Crateriforma conspicua: one gene and its partners. Each later gene encodes a partner of the first gene's protein in a complex. Links are inferred from orthologs where the notes say so. Each region holds a gene or a part of one and is shown on either strand. Other genes may lie near its edges. The genes, in order: pnp, Mal65_RS11450 and rny.

Region 1 (3,118 bases):
AATAGCCCAAAAGGGCCGCGACCCGAGCGACGATGGCAACAGCCGCTTTTCAGTTCGCCCGAGTCGGGCGGCCCGGCTTCCACCTGTTTTCCATCATCTTTCGTTCGGGCGCCGGCTTTCTGACGCGGCGATGTGATAGGCTCGCGCCCGGCTTGACCGTCGGCTCGGAATGCCCCGCCTGATCTTGGGCAGCTTTCGGCACGACCTTCTTGCAGTCTCTGGCTGATCGAATTGCCGCCCCCCCGTCGCTTTTCGGGCTGGGGTGCCGCTGTCTTGACATTCGGCAACCCGTCGCGAATGCGGCTGTCCGGTCTGGGTGGAACCGGAATCTGTTGTCTGTTTGTATTAGAGAGAAGTAGAAGTGACTGTGAATAAAGTTCGCGTGGAGCGAAAGATCGGACGTCAAGTGTTGTCGTTCGAAACCGGCCAGTTGGCCAAGCAAGCCGCCGGCAGCGTGCTGGTGCAATACGGCGACACGACGGTGCTGGTCGCCGCCGCCAGTGGCCCGCCACGACCGGGAATTGATTTTTTCCCGCTGATGTGTGACTACCGCGAGCGATTGGCCGCGGCCGGTAAATTCCCCGGCGGATTCTTGAAACGCGAAGGTCGGCCGAGCACCAAGGAAACGCTGAGCGCTCGGCTGATGGACCGCCCGATTCGTCCGCTATGGCCCAACGGCTACAAGGACGAAGTCCAGGTGCAAGCCTTTGTTATCGCCAGCGATCTTCAAAACGACGGCGATGTGTTGGCCATGAACGGTGCCGGTGCCGCCCTGCACATCAGCCCCCTGCCCTTCAAGGGTCCGGTCGCCAGCGTCCGCGTCGGCAAAGTCGACGGCGAACTGATCGCATTCCCGACGCACGACGACCTGGTCGAAAGCGAGCTGGACATGATCGTCAGTGGTGACCGCGAAATGGTCGCCATGATCGAAGGCTTCGCCAACGAAATGCCCGAAGACCAGATGGTCGAAGCGATCCAGTTCGCCCACAAGGCGATCCGCGAAGTGATCGAGTTGCAGGAAGAGCTGTATGAAAAGGTCAATCCGCAAAAGATCGAATATGTCGAACCGGAAGACGACGGCCTGTTGCAACGTCTGACGGACGCCTATTACGACGAATTCAAGGCTGCCCAACAAACGTCCGGCAAGCTGGAACGTGCCGAAGCCGTTCGCGCACTGCGTGATCGTGCGATGGGCGAAGTGATCCCCGATCCCAGCGCAGAAGGCGCGATCGACGTCAATCGCTTCAAGTCCGTCTGGCATGACTTGGAAGAAAAGGTCGTCCGCGATCTGATCATCGCCGGCACCCGACCCGACGGACGTGACCGCGAAAGCCTGCGTCCGATCTACTGCGAAACCGACCTGTTGCCGCGAGTCCACGGTTCGGCTTTGTTCCAACGTGGCGAAACCCAGGCATTGATCACGATCGCACTGGGAACCGCCCGCGACGAACAGCGTGTCGACGGCTTGCAGGATGAGTACAGCAAGAAGTTCATGCTGGACTACAACTTCCCGTCCTTCTCGGTTGGTGAATGTCGCCCGATTCGTGGACCAGGACGTCGCGAGATCGGTCACGGTGCGTTGGCCGAACGAAGCGTTGCACCGGTGTTGCCCGGCGCCGACGATTTCCCCTACACGATTCGAGTGATCAGCGATATCACCGAGTCCAATGGGTCCAGCAGTATGGCCACCGTTTGCGGTGCGACGCTGGGCTTGATGGCTTCGGGTGTTCCGATCAGCAACCCGGTCGCCGGCATCAGCGTCGGCTTGGTCCAGGACAAGGACAACAAAGACAGCTGGGTCTTGTTGACCGACATCTTGGGCACCGAAGACCACTTCGGTGACATGGACTTCAAGATCGCTGGAACGCAAAACGGTATCACCGGTATCCAGTTGGACCTGAAGATCACCGGTATCAGCGAAGAAATCATTCGTGCGACGCTGAAGCAATCACGTCTGGCTCGCATCGAGATCTTGAAGAAGATGCTGACGACGATCCCGCGTCCGCGTCGTGAAATCGCCGCCACCGCGCCGCGTTTGCTGCGTACCAAGATTTCCCCCGACAAGATCGGTGCCCTGATCGGCCCCGGCGGAAAGAACATCCGCACGATCCAAGAAACGACCGGCAGCGTGATCGAAGTCGACGACGACGGTACCGTGTTGGTGGCCAGCAGCGACAAGCAAAGTGCCGAAGACGCGATGCGTCAGGTCGAAGCCTGCACCGCCACCGTTCAAATCGGCAAGATCTACGACGGAACGGTCAGCAGCATCAAGGAATTCGGCGCGTTTGTCGAAATCCTGCCCGGCCGCGATGGACTGGTTCACATCAGTGAAATGTCCAGCGGATTCGTCAGCAATATCGACAGCGTCATCGGCGTCGGTGACCCGATGAAGGTCTTGGTCATCGATGTCGACGAACACGACCGCGTCAAGCTGAGCCGTCGTCGCGCCCTGGAAGAACTGGGCGAGGAAGACGAATTGGCCGGTGCCTTTGAAAGCGAAGGCGGCGGGGATCGCGATCGTGGCGACCGTGACCGAGGCGATCGCGATGACGATCGCCCGCGTCGACGCCGCGGCAGCAGTGGTGGTAGTGGCGGCGGCGGTGGCCGTCGCAACCGTCGTTCGTAGCGGCCACAGGTTGTTGCCACTGCTCGGCGACCGCCGCATCATCCGGTCAACATCGAAAACCGGCAGATCGGCGGACTGGTTTACCGGCGGCCTCTGGTTTTTCGGCTAGGCCGCCCGATTCAATTGACGTTTGGCCGACGTCCTGAAACGTTCTCGATCGCCCTTTCCGCTCAGCGGATGGGCGATTTTTTTTAGGGCACGATGCATCGCCACGGCAGTGCGAAAACGCTTCGACGGCACCGGATCAATCGCCTTGCGAACCAGAGCCACAAAGTCGCGTGAAACGCCGCGCCGAAGCTTGTTGAACCCCGGCAACGGTGGTTGAAACGGGTACTCGGGCAATTCACCGGCAAGCATGCGATAGATGATCAGCCCCAGCGAAAACACGTCACTGTGATAGGCCGGCCGACCCATCGCCTGTTCCGGCGCGATGTAGCCCAACGTTCCCGATGCCGAATCGTCGTAACAGCCGTGTTCGATACGGGCCAAGCC
Region 2 (3,049 bases), 3.9 Mb from region 1 along the record:
CTGGAACGATCGTTCGACCGCTTGGTCGATGTTGCCGCCGGTATGTATCCGTTTTTGCCGGTCCGTTGGCTGATGAAAACACGCTTTGATTCGGTCGCACGCCTAAAGGAATTTGACGGCCCGATCCTACAGCTTCACGGCGACAAAGACGGCATCGTTCCGATCAAACACGCGCGTAACTTGGAATCGGAATTGACCAGCACGCGGCGGCAATTCATCGAAGTCAAAGATTGGAATCACAACGACCCCGTCGATGACAACTTGTTGCACCGGATCGCCCTTTGGATCCAAAGCACTCGTCAATAGTCGCGTCATCGCTAACAGCAACCCAATGCAGAATCATCGCGTCTTGAAAGACGCCACCTGATCATGCATTCAGCCGCTCGGATGCCGACACGCGTCCGGTACAGGCGGGGCGGACGCGTATCGGCAATCAAACCGGTGCCAAGGCAGGGGGGGAAAGAAGTTGGAACACGGTTTAAATCGAGCAGAAATTAACGAAACGACAATACCGCGATGATGAACACGACCAGGTTAGGGAGGGCAGTTGGTCGCGAGCGTCTCGGATGTGGGGAAGCAGGGGAAACCGATGCGGCATCGTCGTCCCGTCACAGTTATTCTTGGCGACGTTTTGCCACAGGTGTCACCAAATGGATTCAAAACTTGCGGTACCCCACAACAGCCATTCAGTGCTGCCGAATTTGACGATTACGCGGCCCAACTTCACCTACTGCAGGCCCGAGCGTACACCCAAATGGGCGAGCCCATCTTTTAACATCCTCAGAATCGTTAAAACTGTGCGCCGGTGCGTGGACGACCGCAGGCACGATAGCGTGATTCCAGTTCACAACACGAAACAGGAAACACCGAAACGTTCGATCGGTAAAGGTTTTTGAAAATGCAAAACGAACAGGTCAGTATTCATCGCCCTCGCATCGGCGTGTTGACCTCCGGCGGCGACTGCCCGGGGCTGAACGCGGTACTACGTGCGGTCGCCAAGACGGCGTATTGGCAGGGCTATGAAGTCTTCGGGTTCGAAGACGGTTTCGAGGGGCTGATCGATCCGATCCGCTATCGCAAGCTGACGCCACAGAACACTCAAGGCATCTTGACCATGGGTGGAACAATTCTGGGCAGCACCAATCGTGGTCGCTTTGCGGCCCGCGTCGGTGTTTCCGGCCGCGCCGAGATCGCTCCCGAATTGATCAAGAAAGTCAGTGCCACCTTTGACGAATTGAAACTGGAAGGCCTGATTTGTGTCGGCGGCGATGGATCGTTATCGACCGCATTGCAGTTTCATGAAGCCGGTTTGCCGGTCGTGGGCGTCCCCAAAACGATCGACAACGATTTGTCATCCACCGCGTACACGTTCGGCTTCAACAGTGCCGTGCTGTGTTGTGCCGATGCGTTGGACCGCTTGCATACGACGGCGGCCAGCCACCGACGCGTGTTGGTTATGGAAGTCATGGGACGCCACACCGGTTGGATTGCCTTGCACGGTGGCATCGCCGGTGGTGCGGACGTGATCCTGCTGCCCGAGATCCCTTGGGAATACGACAACATCCTGGCCAAGATCGACGAACGCAAACAATTGGGGAAAGAGTTCACTTTGGTGGTCGTTGCCGAAGGGGCCAATTTGCCGGACGGATCGATGGTCGCGTCGGGTGAAGCCAGTGGCAACCTACAGACACGACTCGGCGGCATCGGCCACGTGGTCACCGACGAACTTAGTCGGCGTATCAAACAGGAAGTCCGCTGTGTCGTCTTGGGACACCTGCAACGTGGCGGCGGCCCGACGACGTTTGATCGCGTCCTGGCGACGATGTTCGGGACTCACGCGGTTCGCTTGGTGTTACAGAAAAAATTCGGCCAGATGGTCAGCTTTGACCCGCCCGACATCGTCAGCGTTCCGATCGCCGATGCGGTGGATTCGATCCGCACCGTCGACCCTAACGGTTCGGCCGTCATGTCGGCTCGCGCGCTCGGGATCAATTTCGGGGACACGCCCGGATATCAAAACCCGTTCCCGATTCCCGAATAACGAATACCCAGCAACGAAGTCAGAACGCGATCGCGGTGCGGTCGGCGCATAAAAAAAGACGGCGAGTCAACGCGTTGGACACGTGGACTCGCCGCCTTCACCAAAAAACGCAAAGTTACTGTCGTTCACATCGTCACATCACCCACCGTGACGTTGCATCGACAGCCCCTTTCGGTTGCGAAGCGTCGGGTCCTCCACATGGTTGACCCTCGCCAGCAAGATAGTCATTCGGCCATGTGTACCGACTGTCGGGATCGTAACTTTCATCCAGCGTCGATTCTGTTGACGCTTCGTCGACCGGTACCGACTGTGACGATTGTGCGGACGAAACAAGTTTTTCTGTATGTTACAGCGATGACACCATGACATGCACTGGTTTCAGTTTGCATCCGCATCGAAGCACAAAAGTTGATCACCGGCGCGAATCAGCAATCGTCCATCTGCGATCGCCGGCGTCGCGCCCACGGGCAACCCCAACTCTTTGGTCGAAAGCACCGACATTTCCTGATCCGCCGACATCACCGTGGCGACACCGTCCAAACTGATCACCAACCAACGGTCACCGGCCAAGATCGGCGAAGCACCATAATTGCCACCCAAACGTTGTCGTTTTTGCGTCTTTCCCGTCTTGGCGTCGATACAACTGGCGATCCCACGATCGTCGACGGCAAACATCAAGCCGTTGGAAATCACCGATGTCGGAACATAAGGTGCGCCGCTGGTCACACGATAAACTTCCCTGGCTTTTGCGTCGGGTCCCAAATCGCTTGATCCGGGTGACGGCAGTTCGACCGCAACCAATTGATTCCCGCCACCACCGCTGCCGCAGGTACCGATCGCCAGATTGCCGAACAACAAGGGGGAACTGCAGCAACGTTTGTCAAAAACATCGCTGTCGAACAACAATCGTCCGTCGGACGGATCCAGCCCAAAGATGCCGTTGCCCGTGTTGGCAGCAACCAACATCGTCGGACGTCCGTTGTCGTCACGTACGATCGCCGGAACGCC
Region 3 (3,057 bases), 3.3 Mb from region 1 along the record:
AGACGAATCATCGCAGGGTCACGAATCACTTTGTCGATCGCCAATCCTTTGAATGTCTTCTTGGGGCTGACATAGATCACCGCTTTGACGTCCTGGCCCTGTTTCTTGCGGCCGACACTGGGAAAGGCCCAGTCGCGTTGCGTCCAGGTCGCGCCAAAAATGGCACCTTCGCCGACGCCGATCACCACCAAAGCGTTCAGGTTCAGCTTGCCGTCGTTATTCTCGTCCTTCAAGAAACCCTTGGCGGCTTCCAAGTCCGACGACACGATCGCTTCCATGTCGGAGCGTCCCATTCGCTGAGGATCAAACTCTCTTTCTCGGCCGCTGCGATCCACATAAGTCCGGCTGCCACCGTGAGCGCGATACTCAGGAATCAAAACCGCAAAGCCTTGCTTTTGATAAAACTTGGCCATCGGCAAGTACGGACTCGCTTGCCCACCCCATTCATGAATCAACAGAATCGGGATCGCTTGTTTCTTCTTCGTCGACTCCAGATAGATCGCACGCAACTTCACGCCGTCGCGAGTGGTCAAGGTCACGGTGCGTGGTTCTGGTTCCGCCGGTTTTGTCGTTCGACGCTGTCGCCCCGGACGTGTTTCTTGGGCCGACGCACTGGACGGCAGACAGACGATCAAAGACGCGGCCGCCAACAGCAACAGGCCCGTTCGTCGTGACAAAAATTGCAAAGACAAGCTTGAAATCATGATTGGAATCGCCAGAAGATTCGGTCGGTTCGAATGAACGTTTTCCATTCTAACCACCGACGGTCACCGCTTCACATCCTTTCGGTCGACGTGATAGGTCTGGGAGCAAGACCGATAGCGTGCGAATTCGCCCCGACGTTTACTTGGCGACTTCGATGAAGTGGGATTCACGCACCACGGTGACCTTGATTTCACCCGGGTACGTCAGTTCCTGTTCAAAAGCTTTCGCGATTTCGCGACAGATCACGGCGGCGTGTTGATCATCGGTGTTTTCGCTGTTGACCAAGACACGAAGCTCTCGACCGGCACTGATGGCGAAAGCCTGATGAACGCCGTCAAACCGCTTGGCGATCGCTTCCAGTTCTTCCATCCGTTTGACGTACCGTTCCAGCGATTCACGGCGAGCCCCGGGGCGACTGGCGCTGCAGGCATCGGCGGTCGCCACCAGCATCGTGTACGGATATTCGGTCACGATTTCATCGTGGTGACCACGAGCCGCATGGACGACGACATCGCATTCACCCGACCTTGCCAACAAATCGCCACCGATTTTGGGGTGGCCGCCTTCCAGTTCGTGGTCCGCCGCCTTGCCGATGTCGTGCAGCAGTCCGGCGCGGCGTCCGAGGTCGCCGTCCAGTCCGATCATTTCGGCAAGCAGCCCGCTGATAAAGGCGACTTCAACGCTGTGCCGCAAAACGTTTTGGCTGTAGCTTGTCCGAAAATGCAATCGGCCCAGCATCTTGATCACGCGTTGATGCAGCCCACTGACGTTGATTTCGTCCGCCGCTTCGATGCCTTTGCGTTCAATGAAGGAATCAATTTCCTTCTCCGTCGCATCGACCGTTTCTTCGATTTTCGACGGGTGAATGCGTCCGTCGGTGATCAGCTTTTCCAGTGATGCCCGCGCGATCTCGCGACGCACCGGATCAAACGCGCTGACGATGACCACACCGGGCGTGTCGTCGATGATCAAATCCACACCGGTCTTCTTCTCGAACGCGCGGATGTTTCGACCTTCGCGACCGATGATCCGTCCTTTCATGTCATCGGTCGGGACGTCGACGGTGCTGGTCGTGGATTCGGCGGTGTGCGCTGATGCAAAACGCTGGATTGCCGTCAACAACATCTCGCGACTCTGTTGTTCGACTCGCTGTTCCAAAATCTTTTGATGTTTCAAAAGCGTTGCACCGACTTCGCTTTGCAGTTCATCACGCAACGAATCCAATAATTGATCCGTCGCCTCGGTCCGCGAAAGCCCGCTGGCCTTTTCCAGCACCTTGGTCTGTTCGTCGATGCGTTGTTGCAACAGTTCGCGTTGTTGATCCAGATCACGCGTTTTTTTGGTCAGCACCGTTTGGCTGTGTTCCAGCCCGCGTTGCTGTTTGATCAGACTTTCTTCCTGAGTTACCAACAATTCTTCGCGGCGTTCCAGCTTGCTGATCAGCTTGTGTTGCTGGTTTCGTTCAACAGCCAGTTCCTGTTCGGCATCGCGGCGCAACTGCAACGCTTGTTCTTTGGCGTCGACGATGATCCGGTTTCGTTCGACTTCCGCTTCCCGCTTGGCGGCTTCCTTGATCTCTTTGGCCTGCGTTTCCAAGCGTTGTTGGAATCGAGCGTACATCCGCTGGGCCACCGCCAGCACAGCGGCCACGCCCAAGAAGAAAAAGAACAGGCAGTAAAGGATGAATTGAGCTGTCTCGGCAGTCATGTCGCCAACGCGCGTCTTGCTAGGTCAGGGACGTTGAAACTCGTTGCCGGAATCGGAGCCCGTAGCGACCTGTCTATGTCAAAAGCGGCCGCCTAAGGACAGCTCGCTGAAAGTTGCCATGGTAGCGGTATTTGTCCACCGGCGGTATCACCGTCGCCCTGCCCAGGCCGACCCGCGCCGGGAAAAGCATCTGCGGTGCGGCGAATGAACCGGTCAGGCGGTATGGGTGACCATCAACCGTCGCGGTCGCCTCGGCGATTGTCGCCCGCAGCGACCGTGGCCATGATTCCGATATGTCCAGCCGTCCGAACGAAACGTCGATGTCGCCCCCGCCACAGAATCACTGGGACCGCCTGTTGGCCGGCGTCGGGCAGCGTTGGCCGGCCTCGCGTTGGACCGACACGGGCGTGGTGGTCGGTTGCAGCGGTGGTGGCGACAGCGTTGCGTTGCTGTTGGCGTTGCACACGATCCAGCGACAGACCGGCGGTTCCGGTTTTTTGGTCGTCGCACACTTCAACCACGGTCTTCGCGGCGACGCATCGCTGGGCGACGCGGAATTTGTTGCGGACTTGGCGAACAAGTTGGGGCTGACCCTGCGGTCCACCGCGGCGGGGCCAGGCGAAAGTGTGACCGACGAATCGACCC

The links.
Region 2: pnp (region 1) and Mal65_RS11450 share a complex: the UniProt entries of both Bacillus subtilis proteins name them as parts of the possible RNA degradosome complex. The link is inferred for Crateriforma conspicua from one-to-one orthologs.
Region 3: pnp (region 1) and rny share a complex: the UniProt entries of both Bacillus subtilis proteins name them as parts of the possible RNA degradosome complex. The link is inferred for Crateriforma conspicua from one-to-one orthologs.

What each region holds. Positions count from the first base shown.
Region 1 is NZ_CP036319.1:6,953,695-6,956,812, forward strand. The notes cover bases 34-2,993. They hold pnp (polyribonucleotide nucleotidyltransferase), read left to right. Parts: upstream 34-361; coding sequence 362-2,626; downstream 2,627-2,993. Other genes in these bases: Mal65_RS25330 (serine/threonine-protein kinase), read right to left, coding at 2,732-2,993. In the rest of the region: rpsO (30S ribosomal protein S15), read left to right, coding at 1-5; more of Mal65_RS25330, read right to left, coding at 2,994-3,118. UniProt on the Bacillus subtilis protein: Involved in mRNA degradation. Catalyzes the phosphorolysis of single-stranded polyribonucleotides processively in the 3'- to 5'-direction. Necessary for competence development in Bacillus subtilis.
Region 2 is NZ_CP036319.1:3,020,128-3,023,176, reverse strand. What follows is about bases 79-2,969. They hold Mal65_RS11450 (6-phosphofructokinase), read left to right. Parts: upstream 79-898; coding sequence 899-2,041; downstream 2,042-2,969. Other genes in these bases: Mal65_RS11445 (BamB-related PQQ repeat family beta-propellar protein), read right to left, coding at 2,420-2,969; Mal65_RS11455 (alpha/beta hydrolase), read left to right, coding at 79-306. In the rest of the region: more of Mal65_RS11455, read left to right, coding at 1-78; more of Mal65_RS11445, read right to left, coding at 2,970-3,049. UniProt on the Bacillus subtilis protein: Catalyzes the phosphorylation of D-fructose 6-phosphate to fructose 1,6-bisphosphate by ATP, the first committing step of glycolysis.
Region 3 is NZ_CP036319.1:3,645,975-3,649,031, reverse strand. What follows is about bases 129-3,027. They hold rny (ribonuclease Y), read right to left. Parts: upstream 2,413-3,027; coding sequence 844-2,412; downstream 129-843. Other genes in these bases: tilS (tRNA lysidine(34) synthetase TilS), read left to right, coding at 2,733-3,027; Mal65_RS13595 (alpha/beta hydrolase), read right to left, coding at 129-692. Also shown: more of Mal65_RS13595, read right to left, coding at 1-128; more of tilS, read left to right, coding at 3,028-3,057. UniProt on the Bacillus subtilis protein: Endoribonuclease that initiates mRNA decay. Initiates the decay of all SAM-dependent riboswitches, such as yitJ riboswitch. Involved in processing of the gapA operon mRNA, it cleaves between cggR and gapA.